Regions from separate parts of the Kitasatospora sp. MBT66 genome, predicted to be linked through region 1. Evidence: riboswitches for the same ligand, from Rfam matches in the RefSeq annotation. Region 1 holds a riboswitch; the other holds the start of a gene.
The links. A riboswitch is a leader RNA that binds a small molecule or an ion and turns the genes downstream of it on or off. The one in region 1 is predicted to bind thiamine pyrophosphate.

Region 2: it holds a riboswitch for thiamine pyrophosphate, as region 1 does, so the genes downstream of both, thiC (phosphomethylpyrimidine synthase ThiC) here and thiO (glycine oxidase ThiO) in region 1, are expected to answer to the same signal.

The regions. Positions count from the first base shown of each region.
Region 1 is NZ_JAIY01000010.1:789,041-796,025, reverse strand. It holds gene BI06_RS28250 (bacterioferritin-associated ferredoxin) at 1-79, shown strand, start outside; gene bfr (bacterioferritin) at 114-593, opposite strand; gene BI06_RS28240 (sulfite oxidase-like oxidoreductase) at 829-1,458, shown strand; gene pknB (Stk1 family PASTA domain-containing Ser/Thr kinase) at 1,519-3,315, opposite strand; gene BI06_RS28230 (thiazole synthase) at 3,423-4,220, opposite strand; gene thiS (sulfur carrier protein ThiS) at 4,224-4,457, opposite strand; gene thiO (glycine oxidase ThiO) at 4,454-5,617, opposite strand; TPP riboswitch at 5,612-5,724, opposite strand; gene BI06_RS28215 (FAD-dependent oxidoreductase) at 5,833-6,985, shown strand, end outside.
Region 2 is NZ_JAIY01000004.1:696,784-703,768, forward strand. It holds gene BI06_RS09770 (flotillin family protein) at 1-1,206, opposite strand, end outside; gene BI06_RS09775 (hypothetical protein) at 1,421-1,627, opposite strand; TPP riboswitch at 1,792-1,926, shown strand; gene thiC (phosphomethylpyrimidine synthase ThiC) at 1,982-3,754, shown strand; gene BI06_RS09785 (VOC family protein) at 3,867-4,259, opposite strand; gene BI06_RS09790 (LysR family transcriptional regulator) at 4,368-5,312, shown strand; gene BI06_RS09795 (hypothetical protein) at 5,331-6,029, opposite strand; gene BI06_RS09800 (metallophosphoesterase) at 6,375-6,985, opposite strand, start outside.

The DNA.
Region 1 (6,985 bases):
GGCCGATCCGGGTGCCGACTCCGAGGACTCCGAGCCGGTCCCGGCACCGGTACCCGTGGCAGCACTGCGCGTCGCCTGAGCCCCGGCCCGCGGGCCACGGCGCCCGGCCCCGGTCAGGACTCCGGCTGCTCGATCAGCTGCGCGAGGTAGAGCGCCTCCCCGAGCTTCTCCAGCAGTTCGAGCTGGGTGTCGAGGTAGTCGATGTGGTGCTCCTCGTCCTCCAGGATCGATTCGAAGATGTTCGCCGAAGTGACGTCGTTCTTGGCGCGCATCACCACGATCCCGCGCTTGAGCCGGTCGATCGCCTCGACCTCGACCTGCCGGTCCGCCTCGAACATCTCCTTGACCGTCTGGCCGATCCGGACGTGGAACAGCCGCTGGTAGTTGGGCAGGCCGTCGAGGAAGAGGATCCGGTCGGTGAGCACCTCGGCGTGCTTCATCTCGTCGAAGGACTCGTGCCGGGTGTACTTGGCGAGCTTCGTCCAGCCGAAGTTCTCCTGCATCTTGGCGTGCAGGAAGTACTGATTGATCGCGGTCAGCTCGGCGGTGAGCTGTTCGTTCAGGAACTCGATGACTTCGGTGTCGCCCTTCATGGCGCTGCCTTCCTGCTGCTCTGCGTGCGGGCTGCTGTGGGAGCTGGACGGGGCCGTTACCCTCCGGCTGCACGCATCCTGGCACCGGGGCGGGAAGAAATTCCAGTAAGTTCACACTCACTAGGACATGTGTCGGAATATCCGATTTGCCGGGTCTTGAGCCGTACGAGCGGGGCGTGCGAGGCGGTCAAGGGGCGCGCGCGGCCCGCCGCCCGCCGTCTGTCACCATGGATCCATGGGTCAGTCCGAACAAGAACCGTCGTCGCCGTCTGACCCCCGGCTCCCGCCGGGCCAGCGGGTCCAACGCGGCTGGCCCGCCCTGCACTACGGACCGGTGCCCCGGTTCAAGCCCCTGACCTGGGACCTCCAGGTGTTCGGTGCGACCGCCTCGGCCGAGAAGCACAGCTGGGACTTCGAGGGCTTCAACGCCCTGCCCCGCACCACCGTCCGGGCCGATCTGCACTGCGTCACCCGCTTCTCGGTGCTCGACAGCGACTGGACCGGGGTGTCCGCCGCACTGCTGCTCGACCTGGTACCCCCGGACCGGGATGTCACTCACGTCATGGTCTGGGCCGAGTACGGCTACAGCGCCAATCTGCGGCTCGCCGACTTCGCCGCCCCCGACACCCTGCTCGCCACCCACCGCAACGGCGAGACGATCACCGCCGAGCACGGCTTCCCGGTCCGACTGGTCGTCCCCCGGCTGTACGCCTGGAAGGGGCCCAAATGGGTCCGGGCGGTCGAGTACATGCGGGCCGACCGGCGCGGCTTCTGGGAGGAGCGCGGCTACCACAACCGGGCCGACCCGTGGCGCGAGCAGCGCTACTCCCACCAGGAGGAGCCGGGCGACGGCCCGCTCCGGTAGGGCGCGGGGCGCGCGCTCCCGGGCCGGGGCGGCTCCCGGAGGGGGAGACCGGGGCGGCTCCTAGAAGAACGGGAAGGTGACCGTCACCACGGTGCGCTGCGGCTTGCGCTCGCCGGCCGCCGGGGACTGACCGGTCACCTTGCCGGTGCCGAACAGGTTGACCCCGTTGCTCTGCATCGCGAACCCGGCCGCCTGGAGCGCCTTCTCCGCGGCCTCCTTGCTCATCCCGGTCACGTCCGGGACCGCCACCATGCCCTTGCTCACCACCAGCGCCACCGGAGTGTTCTCCGCCACCTGCTCCCCGGCGGCGGGCGAGCTGCTGATCACCGAGCCCTCCGGCACGGTGTCGCTGAACGTCGAGGTCACCGTGCCGGCCGCCAGCTGCACCCCGGCCAGCGCCGGGGCCGCCTGCGCGGACGGCTTGCCGACCAGGTCCGGCACGGCGATCCGCTTCGGCCCGCGCGAGACGGTCAGCGTCACGGTGTCGCTCTTCCGGGACCGGGTGCCGACCCCGGGGTCGGCCGCGACCACCTGGCCGGCCGGGACGGACTCGCTGTACACCTCGGTGATCCGCCCGTGCATGCCGGCGGCGTCGAGGATCCGCTCCGCCTCGGCCCGGTCCTTGCCGAGCACGCCCGGCACCGTGCCGTACACCGCGCCCGAGATCGCGTACGTCGCCCCGCCGACCAGCAGCACCAGGGCGGTGAGCACGGCCGCCCAGACCAGCGGCTTGCGCGGCAGCCGCCGGCGGGAGGACCCGGACCGCCGGGCCGAGCCGGACCGGCGGCCGCGGGGCGTCCGGTCCGGCGGCGGCTCGTCGTACGGGCGGGGTTCGGTGAGCAGCTGCTCCATGACGTCCGGCGGCACGTCCAGCACGCTGGTGCGCTCGACCGGGGCCGCCGGGGCCACCGGGGTGAGCACCGAGGTCGCCTCGCCGGTCGGGTACCGGGGGCTGGGGCGGGTGGAGGCGGGCGGCTCGGCGTCCAGCTGGGCAGGCGTGAGCCCGCGGCGGACCCGCTGGAGCGCGGCGAGCAGTTCCACCGCGTCGTACGGGCGGAGGTCGCGGTCGCGGGCGCAGGCCCCGGCCACTATCGCGTCCAGTTCGGGCACCACGCCGGGCACGGTCGCGGACGGCGGCGGGACGTCCTCGTGCAGATGGCGGTACATCACCTGGACCGGGTTCTCGCCGGTGTGCGGCCGGGTGCCGGTGAGCATCTCGTACAGCAGGATGCCGGCCGCGTAGACGTCCACCCGCCGGTCGGTCTCGGCGCCGGGGTGGATCTGTTCGGGCGCCAGGTAGGAGACGGTGCCGAGCACGGTGTCGGTGGTCGAGGTGCTGGAGGAGGCCGCGCCGTCGGCGGCGTTCAGCACCCGGACCAGGCCGAAGTCGGCGACCTTGACCAGGCCGTCGTCGTTGATCAGGACGTTCTCGGGCTTGACGTCGCGGTGCACCAGCCCGGCCCGGTGGGCGGCGCCGAGCGCGGCGAGCACCGGCTCCAGGATGTCCAGCGCGGCCCGGACGGAGAGCGCGCCGCGGTCGTTCAGCAGGTCGCGCAGGGTGCGGCCGGGAACGTACTCCATGGCGAGGAAGACATGGCCGCCGTCCGCGCCCTGGTCGAAGACATTGACCACGTTGGGGTGGGCGAGCCGGGCGACGGCCTTGGCCTCACGGATGAAGCGGGCGGTGAACGCGGCGTCCCCGGCCAGCGAGGGGTGCATCACCTTGAGCGCGACGACCCGGTCGAGCCGGGTGTCGGTGCCCCGGTACACGGTGGACATCCCACCGGCGGCGATCCGCCGCTCGACCCGGTACCGGCCGTCGAGCAGGGTACCGATCAGGGGGTCGCGCAAAGCCATGTCCACCCGGCGAGTCTAGGCCGTCGGGATCGGAGGGCCCCCGGAGACACCGCTCCGGGGGCCGCTCTGTGCCCGCTTCGTGACACCGGACGGACGTCGGACTCTCCTCAGAACGCGGGACGCTCACGGGTGTCGAGGTCGGCGCGGCCGGCCATCGCGGAGGAGGCCTCGGCGTGGAAGCGGCGCGGGATCCGGCCGGCCCGGTACGCGAGCCGGCCGGCCTCGGCGGCGTGCCGCATCGCGTCGGCCATCAGCACCGGGTCCTGGGCCCGGGTGACCGCGGAGGCCAGCATCACCGCGGCGCAGCCCAGCTCCATCGCCAGCGCGACGTCCGAGGCGGTGCCGGCGCCGGCGTCCAGGACCACCGGGACCCCGGCGCCCTCCACGATCAACTGGAAGTTGTGCGGGTTGCGGATGCCGAGTCCGGAGCCGATCGGCGAGCCCAGCGGCATGATCGCCGCGCAGCCGACGTCCTCCAGCTTGCGGGCCAGCACCGGGTCGTCGTTGGTGTACGGCAGCACCGTGAAGCCGTCGTCGACCAGGGTCTCGGCGGCGTCCAGCAGCTCGATCGGGTCCGGCAGCAGGGTCCGCTCGTCGGCGATCACCTCGAGCTTCACCCAGTCGGTGCCGAGCGCCTCGCGGGCCAGCCGGGCGGTCAGCACGGCCTCGCCGGCGGTGAAGCAGCCCGCCGTGTTGGGCAGCACCCGGATGCCGTTGCGGGTCAGGACGTCGAGCACCGAGCCCTGGGTGGCGGCGTCGACCCGGCGCATCGCCACCGTGGTCAGCTGGGTGCCGGACGCCTGGAGGGCCTGCTCCAGGATCTCCAGGCTGGGGGCGCCGCCGGTGCCCATGATCAGCCGGGAGGAGAAGGACTCCCCGGCGATGGCGAGAAGGTCGTCGGCCATCGGTCAGCCTCCCTGGACGGCGGTGAGGATTTCGATCCGGTCACCCGCGGACAGCGCGGTGAGCGGCCACCGGGTGCGCGGCACCACGGTCTCGTTGAGGGCGGCGGCGACCCCGGAGTGGGCCTCGCTGAGGGTCGCGACGACCTCGGCCAGGGTGGTCGAGGCGGGCACCTCGCGCGGCTCGCCGTTGACGCTCAGCCGGACGTTCGGGGGGGTGTCGCTGGTGCGGGGGCTCATGCCGGGACCTTCGTGAATCGGTGGGGGGAGAACGGGCGGGCGAGCTCCGGCAGGTCGCCGGTGGCCAGGTACTCGGCGAGGAGGTCGCCGGTGACGGGCGTCAGCAGCACGCCGTTGCGGTAGTGGCCGGTGGCGGCGACCAGGCCGGGCAGGGCGGTCGGGCCGAGTAGCGGCGCGTTGTCCGGCGAGCCGGGCCGCAGTCCGGCGCCGGTCTCCACCAGCGGCAGCTCGGTGATGCCGGGCACCAGCTCGTGCGCGTCGCGCAGCAGCTCGTAGACGCCGCCGGCGGTGACCGTGGTGTCGTGGCCCTGCTCCTCGGTGGTCGCGCCGATCACCAGCTCGCCGTCGGCACGCGGCACCAGGTAGATGTGGCCGCCGCGGACGACGGCGCGGACGTTGCGGGACAGGAACGGCCGGTAGGCCTCCGGCACCCGCAGCCGCAGCACCTGGCCCTTGACCGGGCGGATCGCGGGCAGCACGCCGGGCGGCAGGCCGGCCAGCAGGTGGCTGCGCGAGCCGGCCGCGAGCACGACCTGCCCGGCGCCGAGGACCGTGCCGTCGGCGAGCCGGACGCCGGTGGCCCGGTCGCCCTCGACCAGCAGTTCGGCGGCCTCGGCGCGGCGCAGCACCGCGCCGGCCCGTTCGCAGGCCCGGACCAGGGCGGCGGCCAGCCGGCGGCCGTCCACCTGGTGGTCGTCGGTGACGTGCAGTCCGCCGCGCACGCCGGGGGCGAGCATCGGCTCCAGCCGGCGGGCCTCGCGGCCGGTGAGCCACTGCGAGTCCAGGCCGAGCCGCCGGTGGAAGGCGTGCAGTTCGCGCAGTTCCTCGCGGTCGTCGGAGTCCAGGGCGACGGCGAGGGTGCCGCACTGCCGGTAGCCGGTGTCCAGGCCGCCGCTCGCCTCGGTCAGGTCGGCGGCGAAGGCCGCCCAGCGCTCGTTGGAGGCCATGCCGAGGTGGAGCAGGGGCTCCTCGCCGTACTGGAGTTCGGTGACCGGGGCGAGCATGCCGGCCGCGACCTGGGCGGCGCCGCCGCCGGGGGCCGGGTCGAGCACGGTGACCCCGAGGCCCCGCCGGGCCGCCTGCCAGGCGACCACGAGCCCGATGATCCCGCCGCCGACCACCAGCACCTCGGCGCGGTCGCCCGATGCCAAGCGTGTCAAAGTCGCTGCTCTCCCTTCGCCGGTATGACCCGGATCAGGTTCGGACGGTCGCGGGCCGTGCCAGCCCGCCTCTCAGCCCGGTCCGCCGGGCTCCCGTGATGGTGCCCCCACCTTAACTCCGGGGGGTCCGGCCGCTGAAGGTGCCCGTGAGGGCCCCGGCCCGGAGGCGGTCCTAGGTCCGAGGGCCTGCGACCGGGCTCAGTACAGTGACGGGCGTGGCTGAGCTGAGCGGTACGGGACAGACGGATCGGGTGGTCGTGGTCGGCGCCGGGCTGGCCGGGGCGCAGTGCGCCGCGGTGCTGCGGCGGGACGGCTGGGAGGGGCGGATCACGCTGGTCGGCGAGGAGCCGCACGCGCCCTACGACCGGCCGCCGCTCTCCAAGGACGTCCTGCTCGGCAAGACCGACAGCACCGCGCTCGACCTCGACTTCGGGCAGCTCGACGTCGAACTGCTCACCGGCCGCCGCGCCACCGGGCTCACCCCGGGCGGCCCCGGCGCGGCCGGCACGCTGCACACCGACGCCGGGGACGTCCGGTACGACGCGCTGCTGATCGCCACCGGCTCCGAACCGCGGGTCCTGCCCGGAGCGGAGCGGGCCCACCTGCTGCACACCCTGGACGACGCGCTGGCGCTGCGCGCCCTGCTCCGCCCCGGCCTGCGCCTGGTGCTGGTCGGGGCGGGCTGGATCGGTGCCGAGGTGGCCACCGCCGCCCGGGCGGCCGGCTGCGAGGTGACCGTGGTCGAGGCCGGTCCGGCGCCCGTCCCCGGCGCGCTGCCCACCGAGGTCGGCCGGGCGATGGCCGCCTGGTACGCCGAGGCCGGGATCGGGCTGCGCTGCGGCACCGGGGTGGCCGCCGTCGAACCGGGCGCGGTGCTGCTCGCCGACGGCTCGCGGCTGCCCGCGGACGAGGTCGTGGTCGGCATCGGCGCCCGCCCGGCCACCGGCTGGCTGGCCGGCACCGGCGTCGCGCTGGACGCGGCCGGCGCCGTCCTGGTGGACGAGCGGCTGCGCGCCACCGTGCCGGGCGTGCTCGCGGCCGGCGACTGCGTCGGCTACCCCTCGGCGCGCTCCGGCGCCCGGCTGACCGTCCAGCACTGGGATCACGCGCTGCAGTCCGGCGAGGCCGCCGCCGCCACCCTGCTCGGCACGGACGCGCCGCCGTACGACCCGGTGCAGTACTTCTGGTCGGAGCAGTTCGGGCGGATGGTGCAGTACGCCGGGCGGCACGGCGCGGAGGACGAGCTGCTCTGGCGCGGCTCGCCGGACGACGCCGACTGGTCGGTGCTGTGGCTGCGCGACGGCGTGCTGCGGGCGCTGCTCGCGGTGGACCGGCCGCGCGACCTGACCCAGGGCCGCCGGCTGGTCG
Region 2 (6,985 bases), on a different contig from region 1:
CACCACCGCCTCCTGGTTCTCGGCGAGGGCGGCGGCCCGGGCCTTGATGCCCTCGGCCCTGGCCAGCGCGACCGCCCGGGCGGAGGCGGCGTCGGCCAGGCCGCGGGCCTCGACCGAGGCGGCCTCGGCCCGCCCGGTGGCCGTGGTCGCCTCGGCCTGCGCCAGTCCGCGCACCCGGGTGGCATCGGCGTCGGCCTCGGCGGCGATCCGCACCCGGCCGGCCTCGGCGGCGGCCGCCAGTTCGGTCTCCTGGGCCTGCGCCTGGGCGGCGGAGATCCGGGCGTCGCGGGCCGCCTCGGCGGTGGTGCGGGTGTCGTAGGCGCGGGCGTCGGCGGGCTTGCGCACGTCGATCTGGAGCTGCTGCTCCTTGCGCCGTGCCTCCAGTTCGGCGACCCGGGTCTCCTGGACCACCACCTCCTGCCGGGAGGCGGCGTCGGCGAGCGGTCCGGCCTGCCGGGCGCGGGCCGTCGCGGTGTCCATCTCGGCCTGGTAGGAGGCCTGTTGGATCTCGCTGTTGCGGGTGGCCTCGGCCTTGCGGGCGGCGGCCTCCTGTTCGGCCTCGGTGGCGACCCGGTCCGCCGCGGCCTGGGCGATCCTGGCGTCCCGCTGGACGGCGGCGGCGTGCGGGATGGCGAGGTTCTTGATGTAGCCGGTCGGGTCGATGATCTCCTGGATCTGCAGGGTGTCGATGATCAGCCCGAGCTTCTCCATCTCCAGTCCGGAGGCGGCCCTGGTCTCGCCGGTGAGCCGCTCGCGGTCGCGGATCATGTCCTCGACGGTGAGTCCGCCGACGATCGACCGCAGGTGTCCGGCGAAGACGTTGTGGACGCGCTGGCTGATCAGTTTCTGCTGGTCCAGGAAGCGGCGGGCGGCGTTGGCGATGGAGACGTCGTCGTCGCCGACCTTGAAGATGACCACGCCCTTGACCCGGACCGGGATGCCCTGCGTGGTGACGCACTCGACGTTCAGTTCGGCCTCGTTGAGGTCCAGCGAGAGCCGCCGGACGCCCTGCAGGCCCGGCGTGACGAGGGTCCCCCGGCCGGTGACGATCCGGAAGCCCAGCCCGTCACCGACCCCCTCGGTGCGGTGGCGGGAACCGGAGATGATCAGTGCCTCGTTCGGTTCGGCCACCCGCCACATGAGCTTGAAGAGCGTGATCATGACCACCACGGCCGCGGCGACCGCCCCGGCGATGACGAGTCCCATGGTTCAACTCCCCCTTCCGGCGCAGGAGATGCGCCGAAATGGATTGTCCGCCCGGGTGGGTCGCGGGGAAAGGGAAGTGACATGACGCACCGTCACAAGGTCGTCACGGGAGGGTCCGCGGATCGTCACAGGCCGTCCGGTCGACCGGTGGACGACCCGGTCGACGGGTGGACGACCCGGCCGGCCGGCGGAGCGCCCGACGGCCGGCCGGGCGTCAGGGCCCGATCGGCGCCACGTAGACCGTCCGCGGCGGCTGGTACTCGATCACCACCACCGGCGTCCCCACCACCAGCCGGTCCCCGGGCACGGCCAGGTAGGCGAGGAACGCCTCGGCGCCCCGCCGCTCCGGGACGTGCACCATCACCTCGCCGACCAGCCCGGCACCCACCGCTCCGGTGACCCGCCCCGTGCTCCCGATCACGTCGGCCTCCCTCGACTCGTCGGCTCCGAAGCCAGTCTGCCCGCCGGGAGGCCTCCGCGCCCCACCGTTCACCCGCCGGACCTCGCCGTTCTCCCGCGCCGACCCCCTCTGGACCTCCGGCGGTCGGCTCGCTACGGTGTTGGACGTCATGCGCGGGCAACACCGCCTGCGGACGCGGGAGCTCGGAGCACCGGGCTGAGAGGGCGCTGAACGGGACGTCGGACGACGGACCGGAGGCTGCGTCGACCGCAGGAACCTGACCGGGTAATGCCGGCGTAGGGAGTTGAAGGTCCGTTGACCACCTTTGAGGCACAGCCGCAGTCTGCCCAGTCCCCGTCCGGGCACGGCGCCGCCGTGACCAGCGCCGGCACCGGCTACCCCACCCCCGCCTGGCGCAAGGCCTACCGCGAGGGGTCCCGTCCCGACCTGCGCGTGCCGTACCGCGAGGTCGTGCTGACCAACGAGAAGACCGTCCCGCTGTACGACACCTCCGGGCCGTACACCGACCCGGCCTACGAGCCCGACGTCCGGCGCGGGCTGCCCGCGCTGCGGGACTCCTGGATCCGCCAGCGCGGCGACGTCGAGGAGTACGACGGGCGCGAGGCGCGCCCCGAGGACGACGGCATCAAGCACACCTCGCCGCGCGGCGGGAACCTCCGCAACCTCGACGCGGTCTTCCCCGGCCGCCCGCGCCGTCCGCTGCGCGGCCGCGGCGACGTCGCGGTCACCCAGCTCGGTTACGCCAAGCGCGGCATCGTGACCCCCGAGATGGAGTTCGTGGCCCTGCGCGAGGGCCTGGCGCCCGAGTACGTGCGGGACGAGGTGGCCCTCGGCCGCGCCGTCATCCCGGTCAACGTGAACCACCCCGAGGTCGAGCCGGCGATCATCGGCACCAACTTCCTGGTGAAGATCAACGCCAACATCGGCAACTCCGCGGTCACCTCCTCGATCGAGGAGGAGGTGGAGAAGATGACCTGGGCCACCCGTTGGGGCGCCGACACCGTCATGGACCTCTCCACCGGCCGCAACATCCACACCACCCGTGAGTGGATCCTGCGCAACTCCCCCGTGCCGATCGGCACCGTGCCGCTCTACCAGGCACTGGAGAAGGTCGACGGCCGGGCCGAGGACCTCAGCTGGGAGGTCTACCGGGACACGGTCATCGAGCAGTGCGAGCAGGGCGTCGACTACATGACCGTGCACGCGGGCGTGCTGCTGCGCTACGTGCCGATGACCGCCCGCCGCAAGACCGGCATCGTCTCGCGCGGCGGTTCGATCATGGCCGCCTGGTGCCTGGCGCACCACCGGGAGAACTTCCTCTACACCAACTTCGAGGAGCTCTGCGACATCCTCGCGCGCTACGACGTCACCTTCTCGCTGGGTGACGGCCTGCGCCCCGGCTCGATCGCGGACGCCAACGACGAGGCGCAGTTCGCCGAGCTGCAGACCCTGGGCGAGCTGGGCCGGATCGCCCGCGCCAAGGACGTCCAGGTGATGATCGAGGGCCCGGGCCACGTCCCGATGCACAAGATCAAGGAGAACATGGATCTCCAGAAGGAGATCTGCGACGAGGCCCCGTTCTACACCCTGGGCCCGCTCACCACCGATGTCGCGCCCGGCTACGACCACATCACCTCGGGCATCGGCGCCGCGATGATCGCCTGGTGGGGCACCGCGATGCTCTGCTACGTCACGCCCAAGGAGCACCTGGGCCTGCCGAACCGGGACGACGTGAAGACCGGCGTCATCACCTACAAGATCGCCGCCCACGCCGCGGACCTGGCCAAGGGCCACCCCGGCGCCCAGGCCTGGGACGACGCGCTCTCCGACGCGCGCTTCGAGTTCCGCTGGGAGGACCAGTTCAACCTGGCCCTGGACCCGGAGACGGCCCGCGAGTTCCACGACGAGACCCTCCCCGCCGAGCCCGCGAAGACCGCCCACTTCTGTTCCATGTGCGGTCCGAAGTTCTGCTCGATGAAGATCTCCCAGAAGATCCGCGAGGAGCACGGCGACGGTTCGAGCGCCGTCGAGTCCGGCTACGGGGCCGACGCGCTCGCCGGGATGGCCGAGAAGTCGGCGGAGTTCGCCGCCCAGGGCAACCGGGTCTACCTGCCGCTGGCGGACTGAGCACGTCGCACGGGTGCGCCGGACCGGGGGGTGGAGGGGGCCTCCCGGCCCGGCGCACCCGTGCTCGCGTGCGGCGCTGCCGCGCCCGCCGTCCGGCCGGGGGCGGTGCCGGTCAGGCCGCGTCCTCCGGGTACCAGCGGAGCTCGACGGTGTTGCCGTCCGGGTCCTGGACGTAGATGGAGGTGGCGCTGCCGCGGGCGCCGTAGCGGGGGACGGGGCCCTCCAGGACCTTGAAGATCCCGGCGTCGATGACCTGCTGCCAGTCGAGGGGGTCGACGGTGAGGCAGATGTGGTCGACGTTGGACTCGCCGCGGGGGCGGGACATCAGGTCGATGATCGTCTCGGGGGTCACCCGGAGGGACGGGAAGGAGACCTTGCCGGCGCGCCACTCCTCGACCCGGACCGGCTCCAGGCCGAGCAGGCCGCCGTAGAACGCCAGCGAGCGCTCGATGTCGCGGACGTTGAGCACGAGGTGGTCGAAGGCCTTCACACGGATGGCGGTCATGGTGGCTCCAGTCGGGAGGGGTGCTGCCGGTGACGTGTTCCACGATCCGCCAGGCGGCCGGTGTCATCAAGACGGCATCGGTCAACGATCATTGAGGCGGAGTAAACGGTGGAGGGGGCGGACGTGCTGGAACGGGTGGAGATCGAGGTCTTCCTGACGCTCGCGGAGGAGCTGCACTTCGGCCGCGCCGCCGAACGCCTGCGGCTCAGCACCGGCCGGGTGAGCCAGGTGGTGCGGCAGCTCGAACGGCGGCTCGGGGGTGCGCTGTTCGAGCGCACCAGCCGGTCGGTGCGGATCACCCCGGTGGGCCTGCGGCTGGCGGAGGAGCTGGCGCCGCTGGTGGCCGGCATCACGGCGGCGGTGCGCCGGGCGGCCGAGGCGAACCGGGGTGTCGCCGGTGAGCTGCGGGTGGCGTTCCTCGGGGAGGGGACGGCGCCGGTGCTGCTCAGGGCGGTCGCGCTGTTCAACGAGCGGCACCCGGACTGCCGGGTGGACGTCCGCGAGGCCCAGCTGGCGAACACCCGGTCCAGCCTGCTGGACGGCTCGGTGGACGTGCTGATCGCCGCCTTCCCGTTCGACGGGATGGCGAACGGCCCGGTGCTGATGACCGAGCGCCGGGTGCTCGCGGTGGCGGCCGGGCACCCGCTGGCGGGGGCTGTCTCGGTGTCGCTGGAGGTGCTGGGCGACCACCCGGTGGTGCAGTACCCGGCCGTGACCTCGGCGGCCTTCAAGCGGGACCGCACCCCGGACCGGACCCCGGCGGGGCGGCCGGTGCAGCCCGGACCGGTCGGCGCGACCTTCTCCGAGATGCTGACACTGGTCGCGCTGGGCCGGGGCGTGCTGCCGGTCGGCGAGCTCTCGCTGCGGTACCACCCGCGTCCGGACCTCGCCTATGTGCCGATCGAGGACGCCCCGCTGATCGAGCGCGGTCCGGTCTGGCGGGAGGGGAACACCACGGAGCGGGTCCGCGAGTTCGTCCGGGCGGCGGCCGACTCGGTGGCGGAATCGGCGGCCGGCTCGGCGGCAGCGGCCCCGGCGTCGGCCGCGCCCTGACCGTGCGGAGTGTCCCGGTCAGCTGTCGTCGGGCCCGGTGAGGGCCGGGGCGCTGCCGGCCCGGGCGGCGGCGGTGAGGTGGGGGACGAGCGCCCGCTCGCGCAGGGCGCGCTGCCAGTCCCGCCGGGCGTCGTCGAGCTCGGCCGCGAGCTCGGGGTCGGTGCCCGGCGGGAAGGGGACGGTGGGCGGGGCCGAGCCGTCGCGCAGGGCGGTGAGGATCAGCCCGACGATGCCGACCGCCATCGCGGCCACCCCGGCGGCGAGGGCGAGCCACCCCGCGGTGAGCAGGGAGCGGGCCAGGGCGCTGTCCGCGTCGGCGGCCCGCAGCGCGTAGCCGAGCAGCAGCAGGACCAGGGCGGCCGTCCAGGCGAGGATCGGGGTGAGGACGGTGAGCACCGGGAGCAGTCCGGCGCCGCCGTTCGCCGAGCGCAGCTGGGTGAGCAGTCCGGGCGCGGCGGGTTCGCCGGGTGCGGGCGGGGTGGCGCGGAGGTTCTCGCGCAGTCGCAGGTAGTGCTGGTACTCGGTGGCCGCCGGGGCGGCGACGCGGTCGGCCGAGGCGAGCGCGTGGGCGCGCAGGTCGTCGGAGGGTGGCGCGCCGGGGGCGCGCAGGACGGTGCGGAGGGTGTCGTCGCGCAGTGCCGCGTCGAGGAGGCGCTCGAAGTCCGGGCGGTCCTCGGCGAGCAGGTGCGGGGCGTCGTTCATGGGGACCCCGTTCATGCGGACCCCCGCGCTCTCCGTCCCGACGTGCACGGGGCGGGGCGCGGAGTCGGGCCGCCGGTGGGGCGGCCGGGTGTGGTGTGTCCCCGATGGTAGGGGTGGGTGCGGCCGGGTCGACAGTGGCTTTCCGGAATTTCGCGCCCCTGGATGCGCGTGCGCGACCGCGCGGGCGCCGGGAACGCGCGTTCGATCGACGGTCCGTCACCTGCCGTGGGCGGAGGGTGTTCCGGGGCGGCGAGGCTGTTTCCGGGCGGCGGAGGGTGTTCCGGGACGCGGAGGGTGTTCCGGCACGGCGGAGGGGCCGGACCGCGTGCGGTCCGGCCCCGGGGTCGCCGCGCCGGTGGTTCAGATCGGCAGGCGGGAGACCAGCAGCCGGCCCTCCATGGTCACCCCGCCGTCCATGGCGACGGCGAGGTCCTCCGCGTAGACGTACGGGCCCGGGACGTGCGGCGGCATGCCGTCGTCGGCGTGCACCGCGCCGGTGAGGTACGGGATCGGGCTGTGGCCATGCACGACGCGCGTGCCGCCGTAGGTGTCCAGCAGTTCGCGGACGGCGGTCGGGCCGGAGTCGCCGCGGAAGGCGAAGCGCTTGGTGAACCGGCGGAAGCAGTCCCACCACTCGTCGACGCCCTCGTCCGCGAGCAGGTCGTGGACGGCGTCGTTGACCTCGGGGATGGACTCGCCGTACTCCAGGTACGCGGTGGTGTCGGAGTGCAGCAGCAGGTGGCCGTCCTCCAGGGCGATGGCGGGGAGCCGGGAGAGCCAGCTGATGTGGTGCGCCTCCAGGCGCTCCAGGTCGCTCTGCTGTCCGCCGTTGAGCCGCCAGGCGGCGAGGAAGGAGGCGGTGCCGGCGGTGGACTGGACGGGCTCGTCGCCGTAGCGGGCGGCGCCCAGGAAGAGCAGTTCGTGATTGCCCATCAGGGCCCGGCAGTAGCCGCCGGCGGCCGCGGACTCGG